Regions from separate parts of the Micromonospora sp. A3M-1-15 genome, predicted to be linked through region 1. Evidence: riboswitches for the same ligand, from Rfam matches in the RefSeq annotation. Region 1 holds a riboswitch; each other region holds the start of a gene.

Region 1 (7,604 bases):
TCGCCGGGGGTGACCGAGCGGCCGTTGCCGTGCAGGCGCCACGGGGACCAGCGGGAGGTGGGGGACTGGGTCATGCTGCGCCCTTCGCGTCGTCAGGTGACGGGGGCGTGATCGACCCTGAGAGTTGTTTCTAGCACGGCGCCGGCCGGGGCTCGGGGCCGCCTCGGCGTCAGGCCACCCCGGCGGGCCGGAACTGGACGCTGACCCGGGGGCCGACCGGCCGGGCGGTCTTCGGGACGGCGTGCTCCCAGGTGCGCTGGCAGGACCCGCCCATCACCACCAGGTCGCCGTGCCCGAGCGGGAAGCGCAGGCTGGTCCCGCCGCCGCCCCGGGGGCGCAGCAGCAGCGGCCGGGGCGAGCCGAACGAGACGATGGCCACCATGGTGTCGGTGTGCGCGGAGCGGCCCTGGGTGTCGCCGTGCCAGGCCACGCTGTCCCGGCCGTCCCGGTAGAGGCACATGCCGGCCGTGACGAAGGGCTCGCCCAGTTCGTCGGCGTAGTGCCGGGTGAGCGTGTCACGCGCCGCGGTGAGCACCGGGTGGGGCAGCGTCCGGCCGGCGCCGTACCAGCAGAGCAGGCGGGGAACGGCGACCTCGGCGTCGTACATGGTGCGGCGCTCGGCCCGCCACGGCACCTCGTGCAGCAGCGTGTCGAGCACCGCGTCGGAGCCCGCCACCCAGCCGGGCAGGTGGTCGACCCAGGCGCCCCGGCTCAGCTCGTGCCGGCGCAGCCGGCCGGCGAGCGGGCCCAGGGACGGGCCCTGCTCGGCGAGGTCGAGCATCGAGGGCTGGTACACGCCGCCGATCGTACCCTGCTCTCGTACACGCGTACGAGGAACGGTGCTAGCGCCGTCCGTCGGCGGCCCCGACTACCACCGGGTAGGGTGCCCCGGGTGACAAGCGCCCCGGCCACCCGCGCCGCCCGGCTGCCGTCGCTCACCGGGCTGCGCTGGATGGCCGCCCTGCTGGTGTTCGCCTTCCACGTCGGCACCATGCGGATCGTCGCGGAGCCCGATGTCCGGGCGGTGCTGGACCGGGCGTTCGCCCTCGGCCTGTCCGGGGTGGAGTTCTTCTTCGTCCTCAGCGGATTCGTGCTGGTGTGGTCGTACCGGGACGGCGAGCCGCGGCGCACCTTCCTCCGTCGCCGGCTTGCCAAGATCTACCCGAACCACCTGGTGACCTTCGCGGTGGCGTTGGCCGTCGCGTTCTGGTTCGCCGACCCGGTCGCCCCGTGGGCCGCGATCGGGAACCTCCTGCTGGTGCAGGCGTGGATCCCCCTCGACGGCTACTTCTACAGCGTCAACAACGTGAGCTGGTCGCTCTCCTGCGAGTTGGCCTTCTACCTGTGCCTGCCGCTGGTGCTGCCGTGGCTGCGCCGGGCCCGCGTCGGCGTCCTGTGGGCGGTGGTGGTCGCCGTGCCGCTGCTCATCCTGGCCCTCTGGCCCGCCCAGCTCCTGGTGCCCGAGGAGAGTCGCTGGTGGTTCACCCAGATTTTCCCGGTCACCCGCTCCGTCGAGTTCTGGATGGGGGCGGCCGCCGCGGAACTGCTGCGCCGGGGCCGCTGGCGGGGGCCGAACCTGGCCGCTGCCAGCCTGCTGTTCGTGGCCACCTGGGTGGTGGCCGGGCAGTGGATCCGCGCCGAGTTCTGGGCGGCGCTGCTCGCGGTGGCCTACCTGCTCGTCATCACCGCCGCCGCGGAGGCCGACGTCCGGGGCCGGCGCACGCCGTGGCGGTCCCGCCCGATGGTCTGGCTCGGCGAGGTCTCGTTCGCCTTCTACCTGGTGCACGTGCTGGTCATGACCACCGTGCTGCGGCTCACCGGGGACTGGGGCGCGGGTCTGCGCGGGTGGTGGGGGCCGCTCGCGGTGCTCGGTCTCCTGCTGCTCAACCTGCTGCTCGCCGCGGCTCTGCACCACTGGGTGGAGATGCCCCTGGTGCGCCGTCTCGGGCCGCCCCGCCGTGGCCGCCCGGCGGCGGCCACCGCCGTGCCGGCGCCGTCCGTGCCCGGCCCGCGGCCGGCCCCCGCCGGCCCGGTCGCGGCACCCGTCACCCCGGCCAGGTCCATCGAGTACGCCGGGCGGCGCGACCCGGGCTGAGCCGGGCGCGGCCCGCCGGCGTCGCCCGCCGCGGCCGGATCCGGCAAGGGTGTCCCGCCGCCCCGCGCCGGCCGGTGTCCACCTTGGACGTCGTCCGGTTGACGGATGGCGCGACACGCCCGGCGGCGGTGCGATGTGGCGGCATCGGCGGTAGTTTGTACCCGTGCTGCCGATCGCGCTCGCCTGTCCCGTGTGGTGGGTGGCGCGCTGGATCGCCCGCACACTGGCCAGCCTGGCCGTGCTCGCCGCCTGCTCGTTCGGCGCGGCGGCGCTGCCGGTCGGCGGCGCCGCGACCGCACCGGTGGCGTCCTCCGCGGTGGCCCCGGTCGAGGGCCTGACCCTCCAGCCCGGCGCCGGCGCGCAGCTTCTCGGGGACGGGGCCGGCCGGACCGCCGTCGTCACCGGCCCGGACTTCCGGGGGACAGCCGGCCGGGCCGCCGTCGTCGCCGGGCGGGATCTCGAAAGCGGGGCGGACGTCGACCGGCAGGCCGTGCCCGCCGGTGGGCCCGAGCCGGTGGCCGTGCCCCGGGCCGCGACCCGCCCGGCTGACCGGCCTGTCGTGCTGGCCGGGCTGGTTCCCGCGACCGTCGGCTCCCGGGCCCCGCCCGCCCGCTGACCCCACCCGTGGGCCGCCGGCCCGCGCCCACCGCACGCACCGAACCTCACCCCCGCACCCGCCCGTCGGCGGCCCGGCACCCGTTCCCGGTGCACACCGCCGCTCCCACGGCTCGTGCGGACACCTCTCCGCCACGTTCTCTCCCGTGAGGTGCCGACCATGCCGCAGACCGTTCTCTACCGCTTCCTGACCGAGGTCCCCGAGGCCGCCGCGATCTGGTCGGCCCTGCTCCTGCTGGCCCTGGGCCTGCTCGCCGTGCTGATCGCCCGCCCGGAGCGGGACGACGGGCCCGATCCGGTGCCCGACCCGGTCGCCGAGGAGGCCGCCCGCCGGGCCGACCTGCGCCGCTACGCCGACGAGGTGGCGGTGGCCGCCGCCGGGGCCGCGCAGACCGCCCGGAGGCGGCGGGAGCAGTGGCTGGCCGCCCAGGACGAGGCGGACCGGTCCTGGCGGGCGTACGACGAGGCCGAGGCGGCCGCCCGCCGCTTCGCCGGAGCCGCCGCGCTGCCCGCACCGCACACCCCGCGCACACCGGCCGAGTACGCGGCCCGGGAGCGCTGGCTGCACCACGCCGCGATGGCCGCGCACTGGCGGGGCGACCTGAGCGCCCGGCAGCTCGCCGACGTGCTGGCCCGCCGCAACGGGTGGGACCCGCGCCGGCACCCCGCCGAGCAGGAGATCGTGCTGGCCCGGGCGGTACGCGAGGGCCGCCGGGCCGGCTGGGCGGCGGCCGCCGAGCGGGAGCGGCGGGCCTGGCGGGACGCCGAGCTGGCCGCCGAGGCGGCCCGGACCCTGGCCGCGGAGGCGTACGCGGCGGCCGACGCGCTGCGCCCCGCCGTCGCGGGCGACGCCGCGGCCACGGTGCCGGGGCGGGACGAGACGGCGCCGGCTCCGGTCCCGGCCGCCGCGCGCTGGCGCCCGGCCCGGGCCGGCTGACCGGCGGGGTCGGCCGAATCGTTACCCGAATTCGGTGAGCCCGGTCACCCCGACCGCGGAAACGGTCATCGGGGCCGGGTCGGGCGATTGACCCCCGCAATTCCGGGACGGTCGCCACCGGATGTCCGCTTTTTGCCGCGCGGTGCCGCCGTAACTGCTCGTCCCATTGAGTGAAGTGAGTGACCGAGTGTTCCGATATCTGTAGTGGTGCACGAGGTTTACGCAGGTGGGAGTGCTTGGCAGCCGGCGTACCCCCCGGTAGTGTCGGCGCGTCCGGAGCGGTTTTCGATCGCAAGAGGCGACGCCGCGCCGACCCGCCTAATCGTGTTCTCACGAACCGGGGACCCACAGCAACACCGGGGTGAATCCGCGGGCCACGGCCTGCGGTAGGGCGTACTTCCCGCCCGAATCCGTCAGCTAACCCGGTCGGCGGTCACGGAAGGAGTGCCATTCCTCGTGCCCACCCCTCGCTCGTCCCCCCGCCTCCACGGCATCGCGGTGCCGGCGCTCGCCTGACGGCGACCGAACCCGGCAACCGCCCCGACCGCCCGGTCCCCCCGGGCGCTCCCCGTTCCGCGGCCATCCGCCCCGCAGCGCGCGTGAGTTCCTCCGCGCGGCGGGCCGGCGTGTGCCGCCACGCCCCGTGGAGGAAACAGTGAAGCACCACCTGAAGCGTCAGCTGCGCCGCCTCGTGACCGAACGCCCGTACCAGATCATCGCCGGCTCGGCCGCGGCGCTCGTGCTGGCCGGCGGCGCCGGCGCCGCCGTCGCCGCCGGCGACGACGCCCCGGTCCAGCAGGAGAACACCGCCGCGGTCGCCGAGCTGGGCTCCCGGCTCGGTGAGGTCGCCAGCCGGGGCGAGGCCCGGGTGGCCGTCCCGTCGCCCTCGGTCTCGCCGAGCGCGTCGCCGTCGGCCGCGAAGCCGGCCGCCAAGGCCACCGCCGACCCGGACACCACCCCGAAGGCCAAGCCGAAGCCCCCGTCGACCAAGGTGCTCGACTACACCTACGAGGCGCAGACCGCCTACTGGAACTGCGGCCCGGCCGCGGTGCGCAACGCGCTCAGCGCGAGCGGCGTCGAGACCACCCAGGACGCGATGATCGCCCCGCTGAACGCCGGCGAGAACGGCACCAACTCGGCCGAGGACACCACCCGGGGCCTGAACCAGATGGTCAAGGGCAACCCGTACCGGACCCACATGTTCGGCGGCTCGGCGAGCCCGGAGAAGATCGACCAGCTCCAGGCGGACGTGGTCAAGGCGATCACCGACGGCCGGGGCGTGGTGGTCAACATCGCCGGCGACGCCACGGACACCGACGGCGGCTGGCACTCGTTCCCGGGCGGCCACTACATCGCCGTGGTCGGCTACAAGAACGACGGCCGCACCGTCCGGATCGCGGACTCGGCGAACGCGGCGCTGCCCGCGTACTGGATGAGCACCATCGACCTGGCGAACTGGGCCGCCACCCGCGGCTACTCCGCCTGATCACCCCTCCCGTCGGGCACCGGCTCCACCGAGCCGGTGCCCGACGCCGTCCGCGCCGGTGTCCGCTCTCGCGCCGGGTGTCCGTCCGGTGGCACACTGCGCCCTATGGGCGACGAGACGGGTACCCGCCATCTGCTCCTGCTGCACGGCATGGGCGCCACCGGTGAGGTGTGGCTGCCCTGGGCGCCGCTGCTGGAGCGCCACTGGGCGGGGCGCTGGCTCGCCCCCGACCTGGCCGGGCACGGCTGGTCGCCGCCGCTGCCCGGCTACTCCTTCGAGGCCCTGGCCCGGCGCGTGGTCGAGGGGCTCGGCCCGGTGACCGAGCGGCTCGGCCCCCACGACCGGCTCGTGCTGCTCGGGCACTCGCTCGGCGGGGTGGTCGCGCTGGCCCTGGCCGCGCGGTCGCGGCGCCTGCCGGTCGACGCGGTGGTCGGGCTCGGCATCAAGGCCGTGTGGTCCCCGGTCGACCTGGAGAAGGCCCACGAGCTGGCCGCCCGGCCGGTGACCTGGTTCGCCACCCGGGACGAGGCGGCCCGCCGCTACCTGCGGGTCTCCGGGCTGGCCGGGCTGTTCGCCCCCGACCACCCGGTGGTGGAGGCGGGGCTGCGCCGCGAGGACGGCCGCTGGCGGCTGGCCATGGACCCGGCCGCGTTCGCGGTGGGGGAGCCCCGGCTGCCAGCGCTGCTCGCCGCGACCGACGTCCCGGTGCTGCTGGCTCGCGGCGAGCAGGACCCGATGGTGACCGACGCGCAGCTCAAGGAGTTGGGCGTCCCGGTCGCCACGCTGCCGGGGCTGGGCCACAACGCGCACGTCGAGGACCCGGCCGCCGTGCTCGCCCTCCTCGACGCGTACCTCTGACCGCCCGCTCAGGCGGCGGGGGAGGGGATCGGCGAGCCGTCCCGCGGGGCGGGCGCGGTCCAGTCCGCCGTGAGCTGCCGGCGGGCGGCGTCGAGGAACACCTCGGCGTACGACTCGGCCGGGAAGTCACCCAGGTAGCGAACGCGGGTGGCCCACCGGTCCGCAGCCTTCGGGTCGGTGTCCAGCAGCTCGGTCAGCACCTCGTCCACGTTCGACATGTCCCGGCGCAGCACGTAGCCGGAGCCGGTGAGGGGGAACCGCTCGACGAAGTGCTCGCCGTCGACGCCCATGTCGGTGACCGCGTACGGCTTGCCGGAGTAGAGCCAGTCGGAGATGACCCCGGAGACGTCCGAGACCAGCGCGTCGGCGCGGTTGACGCACTCGGTGAGGGTCAGGTCGCGGCCGGCCGCCGCCCCCCACAGGTGCGCCCGGCCGGTCTTCGCCCGGTCCGCGGCGAGCAGTTCGGTGAGGCGGGCCAGCTGCCGCGCCGAGGCCGGGTTCTGGGCCGTGTAGGGGTGCGCCCGCAGGATCACCGTGGCCCCGCGGTCGAGCAGCCGGCGGATCACCGTCTCGGCCACCGGCAGCGAGCAGTAGTTGGCGTCGGCGTGGTGCCCGGTCCAGGTGGGCGTGTAGAGCACCGTGGGGTGCGCCGGGGCGGTGGCAGGCTCCCGGCGTACCTCGATGGCCTCGACCTGGGGGCGGCCGACCACGACGAACTTCTCGGCGGGGATGTCCACGCCGGCCCGGGCGTACCGCTCGATCGCCGCCGGACCGGCCACGAAGATCTTGTCGAAGATGGCCGAGACCGGGTTGGCGCTGGGCGCCTTGTCGCTGTCGCCGTGGTGCAGCTGCACGTGGGTGAGCTGCGAGAAGCGGATGCAGTGGCTGTTCTTCGCGCCGTGGTTGACGTAGAAGGCTGCCCGCAGGCTCGGCACCAGGGCCTCGTCCATGGTCTTCAGGGTGGGGCAGAAGACCACCGGCGCGCGGGTCGCGGCGGCCACGGTGGGCAGGAACTCGGGCTCGCGCAGCAGCACCATGAACGGCCGGCCGATCCGCTCCAGGTAGGGCAGCCACATGGTGACCTGGTACTCGGAACCGGGCGGGGCGGAGAAGTAGAGGACGAACTCGGGCTGGTGGCGGCGCACCGCCCGGCCCACCGGGCCGCCGCCGGCCGGCGGCCGGAACCGGCGGCGGGCCAGGTCCAGGCCGACCGCGCCGCAGCCCGCCGCGACCAGCAGCGCGGCCACCAGGGCCACCCCGGCGGGCAGGGCCAGGCCGGCCGCGAGCGCCACGAGGGCGAGCAGCACCAGCAGCGCGTCGCCGAGCCGGGCGGCGACCAGCGGGGTCCAGGACCGGACCGGCAGGTTGGCCGCCCGGATCTCCAGCGCGCCGGCGTCGCGCAGCGGCCCGACCAGCAGCACCAGGCCGAGCAGGACCAGCGCGGTGGCGGCCAGCGCCGGGTCGAAGCCGGCGTCCAGGCGGCGGGCGTAGCCGACCAGGATGCCGGCGGCGACCAGCACCGACTCGGCGAGGCCGTCGGCGGTGGGCCGGACCCGGCGCTCCCAGGCGGTGGCGGCGAGCGCGGCCACCGCGACGGCCAGCCCCCAGCCGGT
Region 2 (7,604 bases), on a different contig from region 1:
GCCCGGTACATCGCCTCGGTGTACCAGGTGCCGTGCCCGGCGAAGCCCTCGTGTTCGAGGCCGATGGACTTGGCGTTGACGTACCAGTTGCCGGCGTGCCAGCCGACGTCCTTGGCCTTGATGTGCTGGGCCACGTAGCCGTCCACCGAGCGCAGCGTGTAGTGCCAGCCCAGGTAGTCGGCCCGCTTCACCAGGTCGACGCTCGGGCGGAAGTAGCCCTCGGTGTCGTGGATGACGATGTACTCGATCTTCTGCTGGGCCGGCCGGTTCCCGAGGTCGTGGTTGCCGTAGTCGCCCGGGTCGGCGCTGAGCTGCTCGTAGGGGGCCGGGATCCACTCGCAGGCGAGCCGCACCGGGCACTCCAGGCCGTCCGGCCGCTCGGCCCGGCGCAGCCCCAGCTTGTGCAGCCCGGACTGGTCCGGCGTCACCGTGGTGGCGGCCAGCGTCACCCGCTGGCCGTCGTCGGTGGTCCGGGCCGCGCCGAGGCCGAGCTGGTCGTAGACCTCGTCGGCGAAGGCCGCCGCCGCGTCCTCGGTGTCCGCGCCGGAGTAGCGGGCCACCGCGCCGTACCAGGCCGCCGGGTCGGTGCCGGCCCCGACCGGCGCGCCCAGTTCCTTCTGGTACGAGGCGAGCAGCGCCGCCCCGCCCCGGATGTTCGCGGCCGCGTCGGTGCGCAGCGTCTCCTCGGCGAGGCCGGTGAGCGCCGCGGCGGCGTCGAGCGTCTGCAGGGACGCCTGCGGCAGCACGTCCTCCGCCGGCGCCGACGCGGTGGCCGGGTCGAGGGTGAGCGGGCGCGAGTCGTCGCCCCGCGGGTCCTCGTCCTCGTCGACGTGGCCGCTGGCCGGGGTCGAGAGGACGTGCTGGGCGTCGGTGAGGTGCATCGGGCCGTAGCCGCCGCTGGTGCTCGGCTGGCCCGGGTGGGTGTCCCAGCGCGACTCCAGGTACGAGACGCCGAGCAGGACGCTCTGCGGCACGCCGTACTCCGCCGCGGCGGCGGCGTACTGCTCCTGGCGGTCGGTGGTGGTTTGGGCGGTGCTCGGTTCCGCGGCCACCGGTCCGGTGGCCACGAGCGCGGTGGCCGCCGCGACGGCGGCTGCCAGCAGCATCCGTCTGCCCGACGGCGGGGGTGAGAGGTGCATCGAACCTCCAGACAGGGATGGGGGTCACTGCGTCCTCACCCTCGCCCCGCGCAACCTCCGGGTCAATACCTTTCCGAGAGGTAATCTGCCGTGAAAAAAACCTTCGGGCACGGAGTGTCACGGCGTCTTGGGTTGCGGATCGGTAACGGCCATCTCTACTCTGGTCAATCGTCGGCCGCCAGTTTCACCGTCCAACCCGGGTGGTGACGGTTCGACACCGCCGAGTCGCCTCCGGGCGAGCCGGGGACCCAGGTACCTGGGGTGAATCCGCAGCCACTGCGGTAGGGCGGCTCCCTTCCCGCCCGAACCCGTCAGCTAACTCGGTAGGCGGGCACGAAGAAGGAGTACGGAAGCCCGGTGGCACACCATGCCCCGCGGCCACCGTCGAGCCGGTCGGTCGACCGGTCGACGGCTGTGCCGCGTTCCCGCTGGTCCCGCTTCACCACCGTCCTCGCCGCCCTGGCCGGCACCGCCGTCGTCCTGACCGGCGGCGCCACGGCGGCCCACGCCGAACCGTCGGTCACCGAGATCGAGCGCCAGATCGACCAGGACTGGAACAAGCTCGAACCGATCATCGAACAGGTCAACGCCACCCGCGAGCAGCTCGCCGCCAAGCGCAAGCAGGCCGCCGCGCTCGCCAAGCAGATCGCCCCGCTCCAGGCCCGGGTGGACGCCGCCCTCGGCCAGGTTGGCGGCCTCGCCGCCGACGCGTACAAGGGCGACAACAACCTCTCCACCGTCAACGCGCTGCTGGGCAGCCGGTCGCCGAGCGAGCTGGTGGACGGCCTCGCACTGCTCGACCGCTTCGCGAACCGCCAGCAGGCGCAGGTGCGTACCGTCGCCGAGCTGCGCGACCAGCTGGCCGCCAAGAAGCAGCCGCTGGACGAGATGATCAGCGAGCTGGCGCGCACCGAGGCGCAGCTCGCGGCGAAGAAGAAGCAGATCGACGCCGAGATCGTCAAGCTGCAGAAGCTCCGGCTCAAGGTCTACGGCAGCGGCGGTGGCGGTCCGCTGCGTCCGGCGCCGTGTCCCGCCGGCTACCCCGGTGGCCCGGCCGGCGTGGCGGTCAAGTTCGCCTGCGCCCAGATCGGCAAGATCTACGTCTGGGGCGCCGCCGGCCCCGACCACTTCGACTGCTCCGGCCTCACCATGGCGGCCTGGGCCAAGGCCGGCGTCTCGCTGCCGCACAACGCCCGGCAGCAGCACGACGTGACCAGGCGGGTGAGCCGGAGCGAGCTGCGCGCCGGCGACCTCGTCTTCTACTACAGCGACCTGCACCACGTCGCCATGTACGTCGGTGACGGCTGGGTGGTGCACGCCTCCCAGTCCGGCAAGCCGATCACGATGAAGCGCGTCGACGACGGCCAGATCAACAGCTATGGCCGCCCGGGCTGACCGGTCCGCGGGGGCTCCCGTGCCGCGGGGGCCCCTGCGCCGTTCCCGAGTGCCGGTCGGTCAGCGGGTCGGCCAGGTGCGCCAGTTCTGCCAGGACCGGCTCGGGGTCGGCCCGCGCTGCCCCTGGTAGCGCGACCCGTAGACCGCCGAGCCGTACGGGTGCTCGGCCGGCGAGGAGAGCCGGAAGATGCAGAGCTGGCCGATCTTCATGCCCGGCCAGAGCGTGATCGGCAGGTTCGCCACGTTGGACAGCTCCAGCGTGACGTGGCCGGAGAAGCCCGGGTCGATGAAGCCGGCCGTGGAGTGGGTGAGCAGGCCCAGCCGGCCCAGGCTGGACTTGCCCTCCAGGCGCCCGGCGAGCTGGTCGCCCAGCGAGATGACCTCCAGCGTGGAGGCGAGCACGAACTCGCCCGGGTGCAGCACGAACGGCTGGCCTTCCGGCACCTCCACCATCGAGGTGAGATCGTCCTGCTGCACGGACGGGTCGATGTGCGTGTAGAGATGGTTGTTGAAGACCCGGAACAGCCGGTCCAGGCGTACGTCGATGCTGGACGGTTGCACCAGCGTGGGCTCGAAGGGCTCCAGCGCGAGCGTGCCCGCCTTGATCTCGGAGACCAGGTCGCGGTCGGAGAGCAGCATCGGAACACCATAGCGACCGGTACGGGTGACCTGCGTGTCGGACTACATCTTCGTACACCTGTTCGATAGAATGTCCGCATGGCTTCCTGGTCCGAATTCGCCGCCGACGAGCCCCGACTCGCCGACGAGATCCGCCTCCTGTTGCAGCAGTACGGGCCGGGTTTCGGCTACCTCGCCACGGTCCGTGCCGACGGCGGCCCGCGGGTGCACCCGGTCTCCCCGGTCATCACCGACGACGGTCTCTGGTGCTTCGTCATCGACTCCCCCAAGCGCCGCGACCTCGAACGCGACGGCCGCTTCGCGCTGCACTCCTTCCCGCCGGAGGAGAGCGACGACGAGGCCTACGTGGCTGGCCGGGCCCGCCCCGTGACCGATCCGGCGACCGTGGCCCGGGTGGCCCGGATCGGCCGGGCCGCCTCGCAGGGCGACTGGCGGCTGTTCGAGTTCACCGTCGACGTGGCGATGCTGACCCGGCGCGACCAGGTGACGCACCCCGGCGGCGGCCGGCCGGAGGTGCGGGTCTGGCTCGACCCGGGGGCCGGCGCCCCGGCCCGGCGCGACCCGCTCGCCTCGGAGGGGCGGCGCGGCCGGCACGGCTTCGACACCCGCCGCCCGGCGGCCTGAACCCCCACGGAAAAGCCGGTGCCGACCCCGTCCGAGGACGGGACCGGCACCGGCGTGTGGTGCGGGGCGGTCAGGCCGCGCGGTAGGCGTTCCACGCGGTGAGCATGCGGCTCGCCTGACCAGGGGTGAACTGGTACATGCACGAGTCGTAGGTGTAGTCCATGAAGTTGGTGATCGGGTCCAGGCCGGCGGTGGTGCAGGTGTCGCGGCCGGTCGGGCACTCGAAGGCCGGCGAGGCCTCGGCCGGGGTGTCGGAGACGCTGTCGCCCGAGCCCGAGCAGCCACCCTGGAAGGTGTGGTAGAGGTTCAGCCAGTGGCCGACCTCGTGGGTGCCGGTGTCGCCCTGGTTGTAGTTGGTCGCCGTGCCGCCCGGCAGCGACTCGCTCAGCGCGACCACGCCGTCCATGCTGTTCAGCTTGCGCTGCGGGAAGGTGGCCCAGCCGAGCAGGTCGTCGCTCAGCTCGCCCAGGTAGAGGTTGAGCGTGTTCTTGCCGCCCTCGCGCAGCGAGGTCTTCATCGAGCGCTCGGCCGAGGAACCCTGCACGATCGGGTACCAGGCGGCGTTGGTGACGTGGTGCACCTTGGTGAGCTGGAAGCTGAAGGCGGTCGGGGCGCCACCGGTGGCACCGGCGTACGCCTTGTTCAGCACGTCGATCTGCTGGGTCACCATCGAGTCCGGGATGTTGCCCCCGGCCCGGGTGCTGTCCCGCTGGATGACGTGGACGACGACGGGGATGGTGACCGTGGCCAGCGTGGTGGCCCCGGCGCCGGCGCGGAAGTTCGCCCGCTCACGCAGCGCCGCCGCCAGGTCGGCGTCGCGCTCACGGACCTGCTTGGCGGTCAGCTCGTTCGGGTCCAGCTTGGCCGTGCCGCCCTTCTTGATCCGCGCGTCGGAGTGGACGTCAGCGGGTCCGACGCAGGACGCGTCGGGGGCGGCCGAGAAGGCCGAAGCAGCGGGGACGACGCCCACGGCGGCGGTGCTGAGCAGCAGCGCGAGGGTCGTCGACGCGACGCCGGCGGTACGCCGGGTCAGCAGGTTGGGACGCAGTCCCATGGGCCCACCTCTTTCGAACGGCATGACAGGGGGTATGTCACGCCGGGTCGGAAACGTGTGGGAGACGTTACATCCGATCGAAGGATTTGAGAACGGCCATATGTTGCCGTGCGGAAACTTTCCGCTGCTGATCGGCGCTCCGCCGTGACAAGATCGTTTCGGTCCGGTTGCGACGCGTGATCACGCTGCGGGGGTACCTGGGTGCAGGGAGGTGGTGGCCTCAGGTACAGTGGTGCCGCCTGCGGGTGTAGTTCAATGGCAGAACATCAGCTTCCCAAGCTGACAGTGCGGGTTCGATTCCCGTCACCCGCTCCAGCGTGAAGGCCCTGGCCAGGACGACAGTCCCGGTCGGGGCCTTCGGTGTTTCCGGTCACGATCATGCCGCGTGCCATTGGCCCATGGGCCACCGTGCTCGCCCTGCCACGAGGCATCGCAGCGACTCGCTTCCAGAGATTGCCCCCTATGTCCGCCACGGGGACCATTCGGCTGGTACGCGAAGCGGCCTCACGAGTTTCGGGTCGCAGCCGTACCTTATCCTCAGCGCACCATCCATCGATGATCTTGCTGCACGGGGAGAGTAGATGAAATCTTGGCGCCTTCGCGCGCTTGTCACAAGCGTGGCCGCTGCCGCGGTTGTCCTGTCGATCACGACTCCGGCCGTGGCGGCGTCGGCCGCCGGTCCGGTTCTCGAGATCGAGTCGATCGCCTTTGACCGCGCCGAGGTTGACGTCACGCAGGACTATGCCAGCGTCAATCTCACGTGGACGATCACCGACCGGGCCACCAATGCCCAGCGGATCAACGGCGCCGTCGAGCTGCGCCAGTTTGCCGGCGATGTGGAGGTCGGCCAGCCCCGCACCGTCAGCTACGACCTGCAGTGGGGGCGGGCGCAGATCGGGGGCTCCGGGACGGCGCAGAGGTCCACGTACGTCTACGAGTTCACTGTGCCGCGCTACTCGTCGGCGGCCGAGACGGTCTGGCGGGTCACGAAGGTGACCATCGCCGACGATGTCGCCCATGCCCGCACGGTCCGGGACCCGGGCCCGGCCGCGCTGGCCGTGACCCAGCTCGTCGACGCCGAAGGGCCGGTCGCCGAGCAGCTCTACTTCGACTTCGACCAGCCGCGCGCCTTCTACGACGACGGTTCCGGGGTGACGTTGCGCTACCGGGCGCAGATCGTCGACGAGTCTGCCTTCAGGAAGGGCAAGCTCACGCTCGCCGGCCCGAACGGCGTGCGGCTGAGCTCCACGTTCCAGCTCACCCAGAGCGGTTCGCAGTGGTCGTGCAATGGCGAGACGGCCTGGGACCCGACCTGGGTGACCTGTCCCGTCTCGATCGGCGTGCCGGCCGGCTCTCCCTCCGGCACATGGCGGGTCGCCCGGCTCGACCTGACCGACAGCTGGGGCAACACCCGGACCGACACCTCGCCGGAGGGGCCGGCCCCGATCCAGGTGAGCCGCAACGACGTGGTCAGCGCCTCGGACTTCGCTCTCACCAAGTCCCAGGTGAACAACTGGCGCACGCAGGCGTCGACGGCGCTCACCTTCACGCCGCACGGCGCCGTCGGCGGCCTGACCTCCGTCGACGTCGACCTGTCCTGGTGCTCGCAGCCGTCCCACACCCCGTCGGTCGGTGACGACGGCACGGTCTCGGTGGAGATCGTCATGCCGTCGGGCTGGGCAAGCTCTTGCAAGATCGACGGGGTCAAGCTGACCGACGGTGCCGGCAACGTCGCCTTGTACGGCACGGCTTACGGCGCCCCCGACCTCGGCCTCACCATCACGCAGGTGCCGGACGAGAAGGCACCTGTCGTGCTCTCGGCGAAGCTGCCCAAGGCGACCTGGACGCAGCAGGAGACCGAGGACGCGTGGGGCCTCGGCTTCGACGTCACGGTCGAGGTCGACCAGTTCGCCCCGATCTCGGGGTTCAGCGCGACGATCTACGACAGTGAGGGCGTCTCGCAGGGCGGTATGTACGGCGGTGAGTCCGACGACGGCACCGGCGTCTTCCACCTGGCAGTGTCGACCGACCGGCTGGCACCCGGGCAGTACACGATCGGGTTCTCGCTGACGGACCAGGCCGGGAACACGAGCATGTGGGGTTACCCGAACAACGCCGGTAACCCGATTCCCAACGGTCCACTGGTCCTGACCGTCGTCGCCGACTGAGGTCCGGTCCGACCCGGCCTGCCCGGCCGGGTCGGACCGCTCCGGCGGAGGTCAGACGGAGATCGCCGAATTCCACGCTGACAGTGCCGGTTCGATTCCCGTCACCCGCTCCACATGTAAGGCCCTGGTCGGGACGTGAGTCCCAGCCAGGGCCTTCGACGTTTCCCAGTGGCTGGACCACCTTGAGCGAGACCTCGTCTGCCCGGACGGCAGCGTCTCCGGTGGAGTCGGCCGTCGGCACGACTGGGGAGACGCTGCTGGCGAGGTCCGGCATGCTGTGGGAATGAGCGAGGAACCGAAGGATCGTTCCGCCCGGTCCGGCGACACCGTGCCCGCTGCACCGCCAGTGATCTCGGTGATGTTGATCGTCTCCGATGCAGAAGCCGCAGTCGCCTGGTACAGGACTGCGCTGGGCGCGACGGAGCTGTGGAACCTCGGTGGCGTCGCCGGCCTTGAGATCAGCGGCGCCCCCTTCTTCCTCCACCAGGTCAACCCCGAGAACCCTACGGAGACCAGTCCCGGCCAGGCGGGGGTCACGAGCGCCCGCATCGAGGTGTTCGTCGATGACCCCGACACCTTCATCGA
Region 3 (7,604 bases), on a different contig from region 1:
GCGGTTCCGGAACCGGCACGGATTGTTCACAGTCGATGCTCGCGGGCATAGGGTGCCGGTGAACGGCCTCAGCGTTCCTCCGGGAAGGAGCGACCCGTGATCCGTCACCACCACCGCCCCCGTCCGCTCGGCCTCGCCCTCCTGCTCGTCGCGGTCACCCTGGCCGTGCCCGCCCCGGCCACCGCGGCCGGCCTGCCGTACCAGGACCCGACGCTGCCCGTCGCCACCCGCGTCGCCGACCTGCTCGCCCGGATGACCCTCGACGAGAAGCTCGGCCAGATGACCCAGGCGGAGCGCGGCTCGGTCACCGCGGGCGACCTCACCACGTACCGGCTGGGCTCGGTCCTCTCCGGCGGCGGCTCCGCGCCCGCGCCGAACACCGCCACGTCCTGGGCCGACATGTACGACGGCTTCCAGCGCGCCGCCCTCGCCACCCCGCTCGGCATCCCGATGATCTACGGCGTCGACGCCGTGCACGGGCACAACAACGTGTACGGGGCGACCATCTTCCCGCACAACATCGGCCTCGGCGCGACCCGCGACCCGGCACTGGTCCAGCAGATCGGCCAGGCCGTCGCCGAGGAGATCACCGGCACCGGTGTGGACTGGAACTTCGCCCCCTGCCTCTGCGTGGCCCGCAACGACCGGTGGGGCCGCACCTACGAGTCGTTCGGTGAGACCCCGGACCTGCCGGCGAGCCTGTCCACCCTGGTCACCGGCCTCCAGGGCACCACCCTGGGCGGGCCGACGTCGGTGCTCGCCACCGCCAAGCACTACCTCGGCGACGGCGGCACCACCGGCGGCGACGACCAGGGCGACACCCAGCTCAGCGAGGCCGACCTGCGCGCCATCCACCTGCCCCCGTTCCAGGCCGCGGTGCAGCGCGGCGTCGGCTCGGTGATGATCTCCTACAGCAGCTGGAACGGGGTGAAGCTGCACGGCCACCGCTACCTGATCACCGACGTCCTCAAGGGGGAGTTGGGCTTCTCCGGCTTCGTCGTGTCCGACTGGAACGGCATCGACCAGATCGACGGCGCCAGCGGGTTCACCGCCGCCGAGGTCAGCGCCGCCGTCAACGCCGGCATCGACATGGTGATGGTGCCGACGGCCTGGAAGACGTTCCTCAGCACCCTGCGGGCCGAGGTGCAGAACGGCCACGTGCCGATGAGCCGGATCGACGACGCCAACCGGCGCATCCTCACCAAGAAGTTCGAGCTGGGCCTCTTCGAGCGGCCGTACACCGACCGGAGCTGGACCCCGACGGTGGGCGGCGCGGCGCACCGCGCGCTGGCCCGCCAGGCCGTGCGGCAGTCCCAGGTGCTGCTCAAGAACGACGGCGGCGTGCTCCCGCTGGCCCGGGACAACAACAAGATCTTCGTGGCCGGGAAGAACGCCGACAACATCGGCAACCAGAGCGGCGGGTGGACCATCTCCTGGCAGGGCTCCTCCGGCGCCGTCACCCCGGGCACCACCATCCTCCAGGGCATCCGCGCGGCGGCCGGTCCGACCACGACGGTCACGTACAACCAGCGCGGCACCGGCATCGACAGGACATACCGGGCGGCGATCGCGGTGGTCGGCGAGACGCCGTACGCCGAGGGCCAGGGCGACCGCACCGGCAGCATGAGCCTGGACCGCGACGACCTGCGTACCATCACGACGCTGCGCAACTCGGGCGTGCCGGTGATCGTGGTGCTGGTCAGCGGCCGGCCGCTGGACGTCGCCGCCGAGCTGCCACGGTGGAACGCGCTGCTGGCCTCCTGGCTGCCCGGCACCGAGGGCGGTGGGGTCGCCGACGTCCTCTTCGGCGGGTACGCGCCGACCGGCAAACTGCCGATGACCTGGATGAACTCGGTCAGCCAGCAGCCCATCAACGCCGGCGACGGCAAGGTCCCGCTCTTCCAGCAGGGATACGGCCTGACCTACTGAGCCGCCCCTCAATAAGCCCCCTTCGGACGGTGCGCAACTCGAACGGGGCGACCTTCGCTCGGCCGGGTGAAGAACTTCACAAGAACTGGGCGTTCGGCGCAAAACGTTCCTAACGTCGACTCCGTTCGCGATCGCGGACACCACGGGCCGGCAACGCCTAATCCCGCCGCCGGCCCGGTGGTACCTGGACCTCGGGCGGGAGCGGGGGACCCACACGTTCCTCGGTGCACGACACCTCGGGGTGAAGCCGCCACCGGCGGCCGGGCTCCTCGGCCCGAACCCGACAGCTCACCTCGTCGGCGTGGAGGAAACACACATGGCAAGTGAAATCGTCGCCCGTCACCGCCGGACCGCGCAGCGTCGCACCGCAGTCGGGGCGCTCGTCGTCGGCGCCGCCACCGGCGCCGCCGCCCTTCTCGGACCGGCCGCGCCGGCCAGCGCCGCCAGCGTCAACTGGGATGCCGTCGCCCAGTGCGAGTCCGGCGGCAACTGGCACATCAACACCGGCAACGGCTACTACGGCGGGCTCCAGTTCTCCCGGAGCACCTGGAACGGCTACGGCGGCCAGAAGTACGCCAGCCGCGCCGACCTGGCCAGCCGCAGCGAGCAGATCGCCATCGCCGAGAAGGTCCTCGACGGGCAGGGCATCGGCGCCTGGCCGGTCTGCGGCAAGAAGGGCGGCTCCACCAAGAGGTACACCAGCAAGGACGCGGGCTCGACGAAGTCCGCCAAGAAGGCGACCACGGAGCGGAAGTCGCGCGCCGACCGGCCGACCGTCCGCGGCGAGCGGCGTGGCACGCCGGGCCCGAGCGGCGCCGGCAGCTACCTCGTCCGGCCCGGGGACACCCTCTCCGAGATCGCCGACGCGAAGAACGTGGCCGGCGGTTGGCACGCCCTCTACGAGCGCAACAGGGACGTGGTCGGCGCGAACCCGGGCCTGATCTTCCCGGGCCAGAAGCTGCGCCTGCGCTGAGACCCCACCGGAACGGCCCGCGCGGGCCGGTCCACCGCACCACGAACGCCCGGCCGGGGTTCCCGGCCGGGCGTTCGCCTCGGCCGGGGTGGGCGGGCTCACCGGAGTCCGCGTCGGGGGCGGTTGCTATCGTCACGGTGCTCGGAAAGACGTGAAGAAAGCGCGGATATGACCAACGACCCGTTCTCCGCGGCCGCGAGCCTCGACGAGCTGCTGACCCGGACCCAACAGGCGCTCTCCGCGATGCGGTCCCGGGCCGCCGAGCACCCCGACGGCGCGCCGGGCGAGCTGCTCCGGGCCGAGGCCGCCGCGGCCGGCGGCCGGGTCCGTGCCGTCGCCGTCCAGGGTGGCCGGCTGGAGTCCGTCACCGTCGACCCCGCGTTGGCCGGGGAGTCCATGGAGGCCCTCTGCGGGCACCTGGTCTCGGCCGTGAACGCCGCCCTCACCGAGCTGGACGCCCGGGTCAGCGCCTCGGCCCAGGCGGACGTGGACGCCCTCGCCGCGCGGCTCGGCGGCCCGCCCGAGCAGTCCGCGCGGGACATGGAGCGCTTCGGCCGGGCGATGGAGGGCGTCGCGGCCCGGATCCGCCGCGACGGCGCCGGCTCCGGCGCGGTCCGCCCGGCCTGACCACCGTCCGGCCGGTGAACCCCGTCCGGCGGCGACCGGCCTCGGGAACGACGAAGCGGCCGGCCGTCGGGAGGACGACGACCGGCCGCTCCGTTGCGATCAGCTCAGGGTGACCGCGGTGTCGTCGACGACGAACGAGGTCTGCAGGGAGCTGTCCTCCACGCCGCTGAAGGAGATGGTGGCGGTGGTGCCGGCCAGCGACGAGATGTCGAAGGACCGCTGCACGTAGCCGGTGGCCTTGTTGAGGTTGGAGTAGGTGGCCAGGGTGGTGCTGCCCGCCTTCACGGTCAGCTTGTCGTAGGCGGTGGTCGTGGTCGACTCCGCGCTGTCGATGTGCAGCCAGAAGCTCAGCGTCGCCCGGCAGCCGGCCGGGATCGTCACCGACTGCGTGAGCGTGTCGGTGTGCGTCGAGCCGTAGCCGTCGAGCCACGCCTTGTAGGAGCCGCCGTGCGCGGCCTGGGCGGTGTCGTTCGTGATGACGCCGGAGCTGGCGGTCCAGCTCACGTTGCCGGACTCGAAGCCGGGGTTGGCCAGCTTCTGGCCGGTGCAGCTGCCCGACGGCGGGGTGGTCGTGGTGGTCGGCGTCGGGGTGCTGCCCGTGCAGGTCGCCTCACCGGTCTGCGCCGGCACGCTGATCGCGTTCCAGGCGGCCTTGACCGCGTTGAACTCGGTGCAGCTGGTCGGGTAGAGGTTCTTCGCCGCCTGCAGCGTCCAGACCCGGTACTTCAGGTACGACGAGGACGAGGTCTTCAGCAGCATCGCGTTGTACATGATCTTCATGGCCTTCTGGATGCCCAGGCCGGTCACGCTGCTGCCGTTGCAGGTGGAGCTGGCCGGCTGGCCGTTGGTCGGGCTGCTGCCGTTGGCCAGGAGGTAGAACCAGTGGTTGCCCGGGCCGGCCGCGGCGTGCACCTCGGTGCTGGGGATGCTGCTGGAGTAGCAGTTCGGGTCGCCCAGCGCCGACGGGTTGTACATGTTGCGGATGGGGCCGCTGCCCACCAGGTTGACCTTCTCGCCGACCAGGAAGTCGGGAGCGTCGTAGGTGGACGGCTCGTTGGCGAACCACTCGGTGGCCGCGCCGAAGGTGTCGGCGACGAACTCCTGGGTGCCCGCGCCGGAGATGCCGCCCGGGGTGTGGTCGTCGATGCCGTGGCCGATCTCGTGGGCCACCACGTCGAGCGAGCCGATCCACTGGCCCGAGGTGTTCTTGCCGATCTGGACCTGGGTGCCGTCGTAGTAGGCGTTCTGGTCGTTCAGGCCCACCCGGATCGGCCAGTAGCCGCCGTTGCCGTCGGCGCCGTTGCGGCCCAGCCACTGCGCGAGCATCTTGTGCTCGGTCTGCGCCGCGAACAGCGCGTCGACGCAGCCCGTCTCCTTGTTGGTGGCGGTGCCGTTGCCCCAGACGTCGTCCGAGCCGCTGAACGTCGTGTTGGTGGCGGCGTCCTGGCAGCTCAGGTTGGTGACCGTCGGGTCCTTCATGGAGTACGTGCTGCCCGACAGGGTGGTGCTCAGGGTCAGCGGGCTGGGCCCGTTCCACGCCCCGGTGCCGGTGCCGTGCACGATGCGCTCCTGCTTGCGCAGCACGGTCCCGGTGAGGGCGTCGACGTCGACGGTGAGCCGGCTCGGCCCCTCGGCGTCGGTGCCGCGCACCGTGGTCTCCCAGGCCAGCGCCGGCTTGGCGCCGAGGGTGTAGACGACCAGGTTGGTGCCCTCGACGGTGCTGACCGTCTTGAGCTGGGCCCGCGCGGTCTTCGCCGCGGCCGCCGAGGTGAGCTTCGGCGTGGTGGCGAGGCTGCCGATGGCCTGCTGCTGCGCGACGGAGGCGTACTTCAGGTTGCCTGCCGCGTCGGTGGCCAGCACGAAGTCACCGCCGACCACGGGCAGGCCCTTGTAGGTGCGCTCGTAGGGCACGTACTGGGTGCCCTCGGAGGAGATGACCGGCTTCTGCACGAACGCTTCGTCCGAGCTGGCGTGCAGGTAGGCGGGCCGGTCGGCGACCAGCGCGCGCGCCGAGTCGGCGGCGACCGCGCGGGCCTGTGCGGCGTCGGGGGCTGCGGGGCCGGGCGGCGCGGCCTGCACCGCCGCGGCGGTGCCCGCGGCGATCAGTCCGGCCGCCGCCGCGCCGGAGAGCGCGACGAGGCGAGGTGAGAGCTTCAAGGGGGTTCGCTCCTGTTCCTAGGCGCGCCGCACGGAGCCCGGTGGGGACGGGCGGCGCGGTGTTGCGAGGCGGGGGACGGTCGGTCTCCGAGGCTGCCGGCGTGGCCCCGGTTCGACAGATCGACCGTCGGCGAGCCCCCGGGGTCGGCGACTCGCTGGGGGCACAATCACACGGCCCCGGGCCGGGATCAATGGGTGACGCGGGCAACCGACGCCTCCCGGCCGCCGCGTCGTCGCCGCGAATTCAGGAAGCCATGATCTTCAATAGCCCCTGATCAGGCCTAATGTTGTCCGTGGTGGACAACCGCGTGTCTGCTCTGCGTCGATTGCCGCTCTGCGCTCATGGCGCACATTGGCGCTCGTCGAGACGGTGATCTCCCGGTGCCTTCCCGGTCCGCCCGCCGCCGCCGTTCGGCCCTCGGATGATCATCTGTTCGGCCCCCCTGTCGGCGATCGACATGGTGCTTCCGGGGGACGTCTGGGCGCCGGTAGGAATTCGCCGACCACTTTCGTCGACTCTGTAGAAAAGTAGTCAACGGACCGACGAAAGATGTGGACACGCTGAGAGGAAGTCAGTAGGGTCGTTGACTATCAATATGTTTCGTCGAGATGAACTACCGGCACGGTAGCTCTCGACGGTGGGCCCTCCGGGCGGCGCAACACGTCCGCGGACCCACGACCGGCCAGCCCCCTGGCCACCCCGGGTCGACGCCACCACGGCGGCCGAGCCTCACCGGCCGACCGATGCCCGTACCGACCAACCCCATCAGCTCCGCGGTACCGCCGTGCCCGACGACCGACGTCGGCCCGGTGGCGCTCCACCATCCACATCGGACGACCGTGGCCCGCGGCCACGGCCGGGGATCCCGTGCGGCCAGGGGAGGGGCCGCACGGACAACGCCGGCACCTCAGCTCCGCCGATCGACCCACCGACGCACGCTGCTCCCGGACCGTGAAAGAGGAACCCATGAACGCACATCCACCGCGGAACCGGCGCTCCGCCGGCCGGCTCCGGAGACCGGTGGCCGCCCTCGCGACACTGGCGCTGCTGCTGACCACCGGCCTCTCCTCGTCCCCGGCCAGCGCGCGGCCGACCGACCCGGAACGCTCCGCCGCGGCGGCCGCCGCGGCCCCGTTGCAGGCCCAGGTGCTGACCTGGACGGCCGGGGACAACTTCCTCGCCTACCGTTCGGCCCCCACCACGGCGGTCGCCGGACCAACCACCCTCGTCTTCGAGAACAGTGCGGCCACCGGAAACACCACCGGCATGCAGCACACCCTGACCTTCGAGACGTCCGACCCCGCGTACAACAGCGACGTCGACGTGAACATCCTGGCCGATCCGACGGACGCCAACGGGGGGCGTTGGACGGTCGACGTCGTGCTCTCCCCGGGCACCTACCGCTACTTCTGCTCCATCCCGGGCCACGGCGGAATGAACGGCCTGCTTGTCGTCGACGGCGGCGGCTCGGACACCACGGCCCCGACGGTCACCGCGGCGGTGACCGGGGAGAAGGACGCCAACGGGGCGTACGTGGGCAGCGCGACGGTGACCCTGACCGCCGCCGACAGCGGCTCCGGCGTCGACCGGGTCGAGTACGCCCTGGACGGCGGCACCTACGGCACCTACGCGGCGCCGGTGACGGTGAACCAGCCGGGGCAGCACACGCTGAGCTATCGCGCCACGGACAGGGCGGGCAACACGTCGTCGGCGCAGCAGGTCGCGTTCACGGTGGTCGAACCGCCGCCGACGGACACCACCCCGCCGACGGTCACCGCTTCGGTGACGGGCCAGAAGGACGCCAACGGCGCCTACGTGGGCAGTGCGACGGTCACGCTCTCCGCCGCGGACACCGAGTCCGGGGTGGGCAAGGTCGAGTACTCGCTCGACGGCGGCGCCTACGCCGCCTACGGCGCT
Region 4 (7,604 bases), 1.5 Mb from region 1:
GAGCCCCGGCGCCGCCGTCAAGGGCGGCTCAACGTATGAAATGCGTATCACGTAAATCTTGACGTACCTTGGACTGCGTGTGACGGTTGGTGCCGAGGCCGCCTCCGTCGCCGGCCGGCTGACCAGGTCGTTTTCGCGCGAGGACGAGGTGAGGATGGATGCCGCCGACCACTCCCGAACAGGCGCTCGCCGAGCTCCAGGCCGGTAACCGGCGGTTCGTCACCGGTGCCCCGCGCCATCCGAATCAGGACGCCGGACACCGGGCGGCGGTCGCCGACGGGCAGCACCCGTTCGCCGTGATCGTCGGCTGTTCCGACTCCCGGCTCGCCGCCGAGATCATCTTCGACCGCGGCCTCGGTGACCTCTTCGTGGTCCGCACCGCCGGGCACACCGCCGGCCCCGAGGTGCTCGGCAGCGTCGAGTACGCGGTGACCGTGCTGGGCACCCCGCTCGTGGTGGTGCTCGGCCACGACTCGTGCGGCGCGGTCCAGGCCGCCCGCGAGGCGGTCCGCACCGGCACCTCGCCGTCCGGGCACCTCGGCGCGGTGGTGGACGCCGTCGCGCCCAGCCTGCTCCGGGCCGGCCGGGACGGCGTCGAGGACCTGGACGCCATCGTCGACATCCACATCGCGCAGACCGTCGAGGCCCTGGTGGCCCGGTCCGCCGTGCTCGCCGAGCGGGTGGCCGCCGGTGAGTGCACGATCGTCGGCATGTCCTACCGGCTGAGCGCCGGCGAGGCGCGCACCGTCGCCCAGATTCCGGCCACCGCGCCGGTCACGCCGGTGCCGGCCCCGGCCGCGCCCGCCGACCCGGCGCTCGCCGGCTGACCGACCCGCCGAACGTCGAGGGGCCGGCCCGCATCGCGGACCGGCCCCTCTCGGCGTATGGCGTCAGAGCAGCGACATGTGCACGTGGTCGGTGTGGTTGGAGGGCCCGCTGTAGGACTTCCAGCCGGTGGCCGGGAACCAGATCTGCCGGTTCCAGATCACGTAGTAGATGCCCAGCCGGTCGGCGTTGCGGATGAGGAAGGCGGCGACGTTGTTGCCGTACATCCGCTGGTCCTTGGTCCGCCACGGGGAGAAGCCGCTGTTCTGCAGCGACCAGTCGCAGGCCCGGCCCTTGGGATGCTCCCACGGCCCGCCGGGGCGGTAGCAGCCCACGAAGCGGTTGAAGCCGGCCCGCTTCACCTCCTTGTACGCGTGCAGTGTGCGCGAGGTGATGCAGCCCGAGGTGGTCGGGTCGTTCTCGCTGCACGACTCCGGCTTCCAGTCGCCGTCGGCGGTCCGGCCGGGGCCGATGCGGGCGACCGGAGAGGTGGCCGAGACCAGGCCGCCGGTGAAGCCGATCCCACCGACCAGCTGCAGCGCCTTCTCCGTCTCGGCCTTCTCGCGGGCCATCGCGTTCTTCTGCTTCTCCTGCTCGCGCACCTCGACGTCCAGCGCGATCTTGGCCTGCTCGGCGCGGTTCTTCGCGGCGTTGATGGCGGCGAGCTTCTGCGCGTTCATCAGGTTCAGCTCGTCGAGGGCGGCCGCCCGCCGGACGAACGAGTCGGGCGTGTTGCTGTCCAGCAGCATGGCCATGGCGCCCATCCGGCCGGTCCGGTAGGACTGCGCGGCCATCTGGGCCACCTGCGGGCTCAGCGCGTCGAATTCGTTCTGCGCCGCCTTCACCTCGAGGGCGAGCTGGAGCTGGCGCTTGCGCGACTTGTCCAGCTTCGCCTTGGCCTGGAGGTAGGCCCGGTTGGCGGTGTCGATGGCCTCGGTGATGAGGGGGTCGTCGTCGTCCTCGGAGTGCCCCGAGGGGGTGGGGGTGGTCGGCGCGGCCGTCGCCGGGGCCGGCCCCACCAGCACGGTGAGCGCGGCCACGACGGCCACCACGGGGGTCAGCCAGCGCCGCAGGGGTGCCGTCACAGTGTTCCCTTCCGTCGGCCGCCGACCGGGTTAGCTGACGGGTTCGGGACGGAAGTGGCCCCTACCGCTCGCGCGGATTCACCCCATGTACCTGGTTCCCCGGCTCGCCCGCGGGCGATTGGGCGGCGGCACCGCTGGCGCCGGTGCGCGCCTTCGGCGGTGACCGGCAGCGAGGTTACCCGAGAGTCCTCCCGGTGTTCTACGTCCGGAAGCCGACCAATAGCGAGATTTCGTCCTCGCCCAGCGTGACCAGGATCGCGTTTGGAATCCGTCATCACGCTGCGGAGTGTCACCATGCGGCCTCCGTGTTCCTGTCGCCGCCGGGCCACCCGCCGGTTCGCGGCCCGGGCGCCCCGCCGAGCGCCTCCAGCGCCTCGTCCCGCCCGGCCGGCGGCCGGGGCGCGGGAGGATCCGCCGGGCCCGCGGCGGTCCCGCGCCGCCCGGCGGTGGTCACCAGCGCGGCCAGCCCGGTGGTCAGCGGTACGGCGGCGATCAGGCCGAGCGTGGCCACCGCGCTGCGGACGATCTCCTGGGCCAGGAACTCGCTGGTGAGGATCTGGCTCACCGGCCGGGAATCGGCGACGAGCAGGAGCAGCAGTGGCAGCGAGGCGCCCGCGTACGCCAGCACGATCGTGTTGACCGTGGAGGCGATGTGCGCCCGGCCGACCCGGGTGGCCGCCCGGTAGAGGTGCCGGCGGGACAGCGCGGGGTTGGCGTGGGCCAACTCGGTGACCGTGGCCGCCTGGGTGACCGTGACGTCGTCCAGCACGCCCAGCGAGCCGATGACGATGCCGGCGAGCAGCAGGCCGTGCAGGTCCACGTCGCGCTGGAGCATCGACAGGGTGGTCGCGTCCTCGCTGCCGAAGCCGGTGAGGTGGGTGGCGGCCGTGGCCAGGGTGCCGAGCACCCCGGTCAGCACCAGGCTGCCGAGCGTGCCGAGCACGGCCACCGAGGTCTGCGCGGTGATCCCGTGGGTCAGGTAGAGCACCACGAACATGATCAGCGCGGCCCCCACGATCGCCACGAGCAGCGGCGGCTGGCCGGCGCCGATCCCGGGCAGCACGAAGCCGAGCAGGACGGCGAAACTCGCCGCGAGCCCGCCCAGCGCGGCCAGCCCGCGCCACCGGCCGAACGCCACGATCGCCACGGCGAAGAGCACCGCCAGCCAGACCAGCGGCGCGCCGCGCTGGTGCTCGGCGATGTTGTAGCTCTTCACCGCCGGGTCGGCCGGGTCGGTCAGCTCGACCAGGATCACCTCGTCGCCGACCTCGACCCGGGGCGCGCCGGGGCCGGAGGGCACCGGCGTCTCGACCTGCCGGCCGGCGTCCGGGCCCTGCTCGGCGGCGACGGTCACCGTGCCGCACGGCCCGGCGGAACCGCCCGGGCTCCCCTCCGGCGCCTCCGGGGTCGGCGGGCAGGGCTCGGTCACCACCCGGGTCACCGTGCCGTGGTAGCGGGGCAGCGCCGGGGCGTCCGCCGGTTCCCGGTCCTGCCGGGGCCAGAGCACCAGCGCGGCGACCACGGTGATCAGGAAGAGCGGCACCACCGTGGCGACCAGGATCCGCCGTACCCCCGGTGGGGCCGACGGAGCGGGACGGGTGTGGTCGGCGCCCATGGCGTCTCTCCCAACGATTCGCAACGGGATTCGTGTCTCCGGGGCCGGTCGGTCCGCCGGACCGGCTGGTGCGCCGCGGGACGGACGCGGGCCGGGTCGTCGCCCCGGAATGGTAGCCAGGCGGGTCGGGGACGCCCCGGGACACGGTGCTGCGGCGGTTCCGCCGGGGCGTGCCGGATGGGCCGGTTACCGTGGTGACATGGTGGGCTCGGCGGCGACCGGACGGTGGGTCCGGCTCCTGCTGCTGCTCTGCACGCTGGTCGGGCTGACCGCGATGCACACCCTGGGCCACGGAGCCCACTCCCCGTCGGGACACCCGGCGGGCCATCCGGCCGGGCACACCGCAGCGGTCGCCATGGTCGCGGACTGCGTGGGCGACGGCTGCCCGGCGCGGGCGCTGCCGCCGGCCGATCCGGGTGGGGATCCGTCCGGGTGGAGCGTCTGCCTGGCCGTCCTCGGCGCGTTCGCCGTCGCGCTGCTGGTCGTCGTGCTGCTGCGGACCGGCTCACGGGCCGCCGTCGCGGCGGCCCGCGGCGCGCTCCGGCATCCCACCGGCCCGCGCGCCCCGCCACCCCGGCTCTACGGGCTGCGCCTGGCGACGACGTCGGTGCTGCGCAGATAGGACGCCCGACGCGAGGGGACCGGACCACCGGCGCCCCGCGTCCGTCGTCCGCTGCGTACGTTCCGACACTGCGAAAGGCACACTCGTGTTCACTCGTACCATCGCGCGCCGGGCCGCTCTGGCCGGCGCGAGCGTCACCGTCGCTCTGGCCGTGGCCGCCTGTGGCGACGATCCGACGGCCGGCCACGGCATGCCGGGCGCGGCCGGCAGCGCCACGCCCGCCGCGGGGGCCTCGGCCTCGTTCGACGCCGCCGACGTGATGTTCGCCCAGATGATGATCCCGCACCACCAGCAGGCCGTGGAGATGTCCGAGCTGGCGGAGACCCGGGCGGCCGACCCGGAGGTGAGGAAGCTGGCCGGGCAGATCAAGGCGGCCCAGGGGCCGGAGATCGCCACCATGCGCGGCTGGCTCGCCGCGTGGGGCCGGCCGGCGCCCTCGATGAGCGCCGGGCACGGGATGCCGGGGATGGACCACGGCATGCCCGGGATGATGTCCGAGGCCGACCTGGCGACGCTGAGGGCGGCGTCGGGCACCGACTTCGACCGGCGGTTCCTCACCATGATGATCGCCCACCACGAGGGCGCCATCACCATGGCGAAGGAGGAGATCGCCCGCGGCGCCCACCCGGACGCCACGGCGCTGGCCCGGCAGATCGTCACCACCCAGCAGGGCGAGATCGACGCCATGAGGAAGATGCTCGACCGGCTCTGAGCCACGTGTCGGGTGCCTCGCCGGCGGCGGGGCACCCGGCCCGGTCAGCCGCGCTTCATGAGGCGGCCGACGGCGGCCATCATCTCGGTGGCCATCTCGTCGGCGCGGCCCTCGGCGGCGCCTTCGTGCATGCAGTGCCGGGCGTGCCCGTCCAGCAGGCCGAGGCCCACCTTGTCGAGCGCGGCCTGGATGGCGGAGATCTGGGTCAGCACGTCGATGCAGTAGCGGTCGTCCTCGACCATCTTCTCGATGCCGCGGACCTGGCCCTCGATGCGGCGGAGCCGCGCGAGCAGTTGGTCCTTGCTGGCGGTGTAGCCCCGGGTCGGGGTCGTCGGTGCGGTCATGACGTCAAGGATAGCGTACCCCTCGGGGGTATGGTACGGTCCTGTTCGTGGCCGATACCCCCACGGGGTAACGGTACAGAAAGTGGCAGCCGTCTCTCTTCCGCTTACCCCCAGGGGGTATATGATCGGAGGCGGCAGGAAGGGGAGATGCGCGATGGTCACCACCACGTACCAGGTGCAGGGCATGACCTGCGGGCACTGCGTCAACTCGGTCAGCACCGAGGTGAGCGCGCTGCCGGGCGTCACCGACGTCCAGGTCGACCTGGCCTCCGGCCGGGTCACCGTCACCAGTGAGAGCCCGTTGGACACGGACACCGTCCGCGCCGCCGTCGACGAGGCCGGTTACGACCTCGTCGGGGCGTGACGGGTCCGAAAGACCCGAAGAAACCGAGGTACCACGATGAACACGGCGACGAAACTGAGCGGCTTCGCCCTCGGCCTCGCGGCGGTGTTCGGCACGGCGTACGGGGTCGGCCACGCGGCCGGCCCCGTCACCCCGGCCGCCGAGACCCGCCACGACGCCACCGACGCCGGCCACGGCTCCGCCGGAGCCGACCACGGTGACGGCGGCCACACGGCCACCGCCACCGCCCACCTGCCCGGCGGGCTGCTCGTCTCCGAGCGCGGCTACACCCTCCAGCCGGTGACCGCCCCGGCGGGCGAGTTCGCCTTCCGCATCACCGGCCCGGACGGCCGGCCCGTCACCCGCTACGACGTCGCGCACGACAAGCGCATGCACCTGATCGTCGCCCGCCGAGACCTCTCCGGCTTCCGGCACGTCCACCCGGAGCTGGCCGCCGACGGCACCTGGCGGGTCGCCTCACCGCTCGCCGGTCCCGGCGTCTGGCGGGCGTTCGCCGACTTCACCCCGACCGGCGGAGGGCCGCTCACACTCGGGGTCGACGTCACCGTCCCCGGCGCGCTGGACACCCGGCCGCTGCCGGCCCCGGCGACCAGCACCACGGTCGACGGCTACACGGTCACCCTCACCGGCACCCCGGAGCCCGGCCGGACCAGCCGACTCACCCTGACCGTCAGCCGGGACGGCCGGCCGGTCACCGACCTCCAGCCCTACCTGGGGGCGTACGGGCACCTGGTGGCGCTGCGCCAGGGCGACCTCGCGTACCTGCACGTGCACCCGGAGGGCGCGCCCGGCGACGGGCGGACCCCGGCCGGGCCGGCGGTGACCTTCGCCGCCGAGGTGCCGTCGGCCGGCACGTACCGTCTCTACCTGGACTTCCGGCACGGCGACGCGGTGCACACCGCGGAGTTCACCGTGGTGGCCGGTGACCAGGCCGCTCCGGCGCCCGCCGCGCCGGCCCCCACGACCGCACCGACCCCGGACGCCGACCACGGCACCCCGGGTCACGGGCACAGTTGACAGGAGGTGCCGCGATGACATCGACCGCGAAGTCCCTGCCGGTCGCGCCGAACATGATCGAACTCGCGATCGGTGGCATGACCTGCGCCTCCTGCGCCGCCCGGATCGAGAAGAAGCTCAACCGGATGGACGGCGTCGAGGCCACGGTCAACTACGCCACCGAAAAGGCCAGCGTCCGGTACGCCGACGAGGTCACCCCGGACGACCTGATCGCCACCGTCGAGAAGACCGGCTACACGGCCGTCGTCCCGCCGCCGCCCACCCAGGTGGGGGCCGGGGCGACCGCGGAGCCGGTGGACGAGCTGCACGGGCTGCGTACCCGCCTGTGGGTGTCGGTGGCGCTGACCGTGCCGGTGATCCTCCTGGCCATGGTGCCGGCCTGGCAGTTCGACTACTGGCAGTGGCTGTCGCTGACCCTGGCCGCCCCGGTGGTCGTCTACGGCGGGCTGCCGTTCCACCGGGCCGCCTGGATCAACCTGCGGCACGGCGCGGCGACCATGGACACCCTGGTCTCGCTCGGCACCCTGGCCGCGTTCGGCTGGTCGCTCTGGGCCCTCTTCCTCGGCGACGCCGGGATGCCCGGGATGACCCACCCGTTCCGGCTGGACATCACCCGCACCGACGGGGCCGGCAACATCTACCTGGAGGCCGCGGCCGGGGTGACCGTGTTCATCCTCGCCGGCCGCTACTTCGAGGCCCGGTCCAAGCGGACCGCCGGCGCCGCCCTGCGCGCCCTGCTGGAGCTGGGCGCCAAGGACGTCGCGGTGCTGCGCGACGGGCAGGAGACCCGGATCCCGGTGGACCAGCTCGTGGTCGGGGACCGGTTCGTGGTCCGGCCGGGCGAGAAGGTCGCCACCGACGGCGTGGTCGACGAGGGCACCTCGGCGGTCGACGCCAGCATGCTCACCGGCGAGTCCGTGCCGGTCGAGGTGGGGCCGGGTGACACCGTCGTCGGCGCCACCGTGAACGCCGGCGGCCGGCTGGTCGTCCGGGCCACCCGGGTCGGCGGGGACACCCAGC

What was found. A riboswitch is a leader RNA that binds a small molecule or an ion and turns the genes downstream of it on or off. The one in region 1 is predicted to bind cyclic di-AMP.
Region 2: another riboswitch for cyclic di-AMP. It lies ahead of NLX85_RS28665 (NlpC/P60 family protein); the one in region 1 lies ahead of NLX85_RS01730 (C39 family peptidase).
Region 3: another riboswitch for cyclic di-AMP. It lies ahead of NLX85_RS27490 (transglycosylase family protein); the one in region 1 lies ahead of NLX85_RS01730 (C39 family peptidase).
Region 4: another riboswitch for cyclic di-AMP. It lies ahead of NLX85_RS08930 (hypothetical protein); the one in region 1 lies ahead of NLX85_RS01730 (C39 family peptidase).

What each region holds. Positions count from the first base shown of each region.
Region 1 covers NZ_JANAVK010000001.1:374,055-381,658, reverse strand. The annotation lists gene NLX85_RS01755 (uracil-xanthine permease family protein) at 1-74, opposite strand, end outside; gene NLX85_RS01750 (alpha-ketoglutarate-dependent dioxygenase AlkB) at 170-805, opposite strand; gene NLX85_RS01745 (acyltransferase) at 893-2,095, shown strand; gene NLX85_RS01740 (hypothetical protein) at 2,259-2,711, shown strand; gene NLX85_RS01735 (hypothetical protein) at 2,871-3,647, shown strand; cyclic di-AMP (ydaO/yuaA leader) riboswitch at 3,953-4,094, shown strand; gene NLX85_RS01730 (C39 family peptidase) at 4,303-5,133, shown strand; gene NLX85_RS01725 (alpha/beta fold hydrolase) at 5,239-5,991, shown strand; gene NLX85_RS01720 (CDP-glycerol glycerophosphotransferase family protein) at 6,000-7,604, opposite strand, start outside.
Region 2 covers NZ_JANAVK010000007.1:22,201-29,804, forward strand. The annotation lists gene NLX85_RS28660 (N-acetylmuramoyl-L-alanine amidase) at 1-1,139, opposite strand, end outside; cyclic di-AMP (ydaO/yuaA leader) riboswitch at 1,348-1,485, shown strand; gene NLX85_RS28665 (NlpC/P60 family protein) at 1,554-2,534, shown strand; gene dcd (dCTP deaminase) at 2,595-3,173, opposite strand; gene NLX85_RS28675 (pyridoxamine 5'-phosphate oxidase family protein) at 3,252-3,797, shown strand; gene NLX85_RS28680 (zinc metalloprotease) at 3,868-4,851, opposite strand; tRNA gene NLX85_RS28685 (tRNA-Gly) at 5,093-5,166, shown strand; gene NLX85_RS28690 (hypothetical protein) at 5,511-7,019, shown strand; gene NLX85_RS28695 (glyoxalase/bleomycin resistance/extradiol dioxygenase family protein) at 7,303-7,604, shown strand, end outside.
Region 3 covers NZ_JANAVK010000006.1:247,202-254,805, reverse strand. The annotation lists gene NLX85_RS27495 (glycoside hydrolase family 3 protein) at 97-1,929, shown strand; cyclic di-AMP (ydaO/yuaA leader) riboswitch at 2,074-2,246, shown strand; gene NLX85_RS27490 (transglycosylase family protein) at 2,246-2,902, shown strand; gene NLX85_RS27485 (YbaB/EbfC family nucleoid-associated protein) at 3,071-3,529, shown strand; gene NLX85_RS27480 (M4 family metallopeptidase) at 3,629-5,686, opposite strand; gene NLX85_RS27475 (OmpL47-type beta-barrel domain-containing protein) at 6,654-7,604, shown strand, end outside.
Region 4 covers NZ_JANAVK010000001.1:1,898,297-1,905,900, reverse strand. The annotation lists gene NLX85_RS08935 (carbonic anhydrase) at 159-827, shown strand; gene NLX85_RS08930 (hypothetical protein) at 891-1,910, opposite strand; cyclic di-AMP (ydaO/yuaA leader) riboswitch at 1,914-2,045, opposite strand; gene NLX85_RS08925 (YibE/F family protein) at 2,200-3,525, opposite strand; gene NLX85_RS08920 (DUF6153 family protein) at 3,725-4,147, shown strand; gene NLX85_RS08915 (DUF305 domain-containing protein) at 4,233-4,859, shown strand; gene NLX85_RS08910 (metal-sensitive transcriptional regulator) at 4,904-5,203, opposite strand; gene NLX85_RS08905 (heavy-metal-associated domain-containing protein) at 5,358-5,567, shown strand; gene NLX85_RS08900 (DUF748 domain-containing protein) at 5,604-6,584, shown strand; gene NLX85_RS08895 (cation-translocating P-type ATPase) at 6,599-7,604, shown strand, end outside.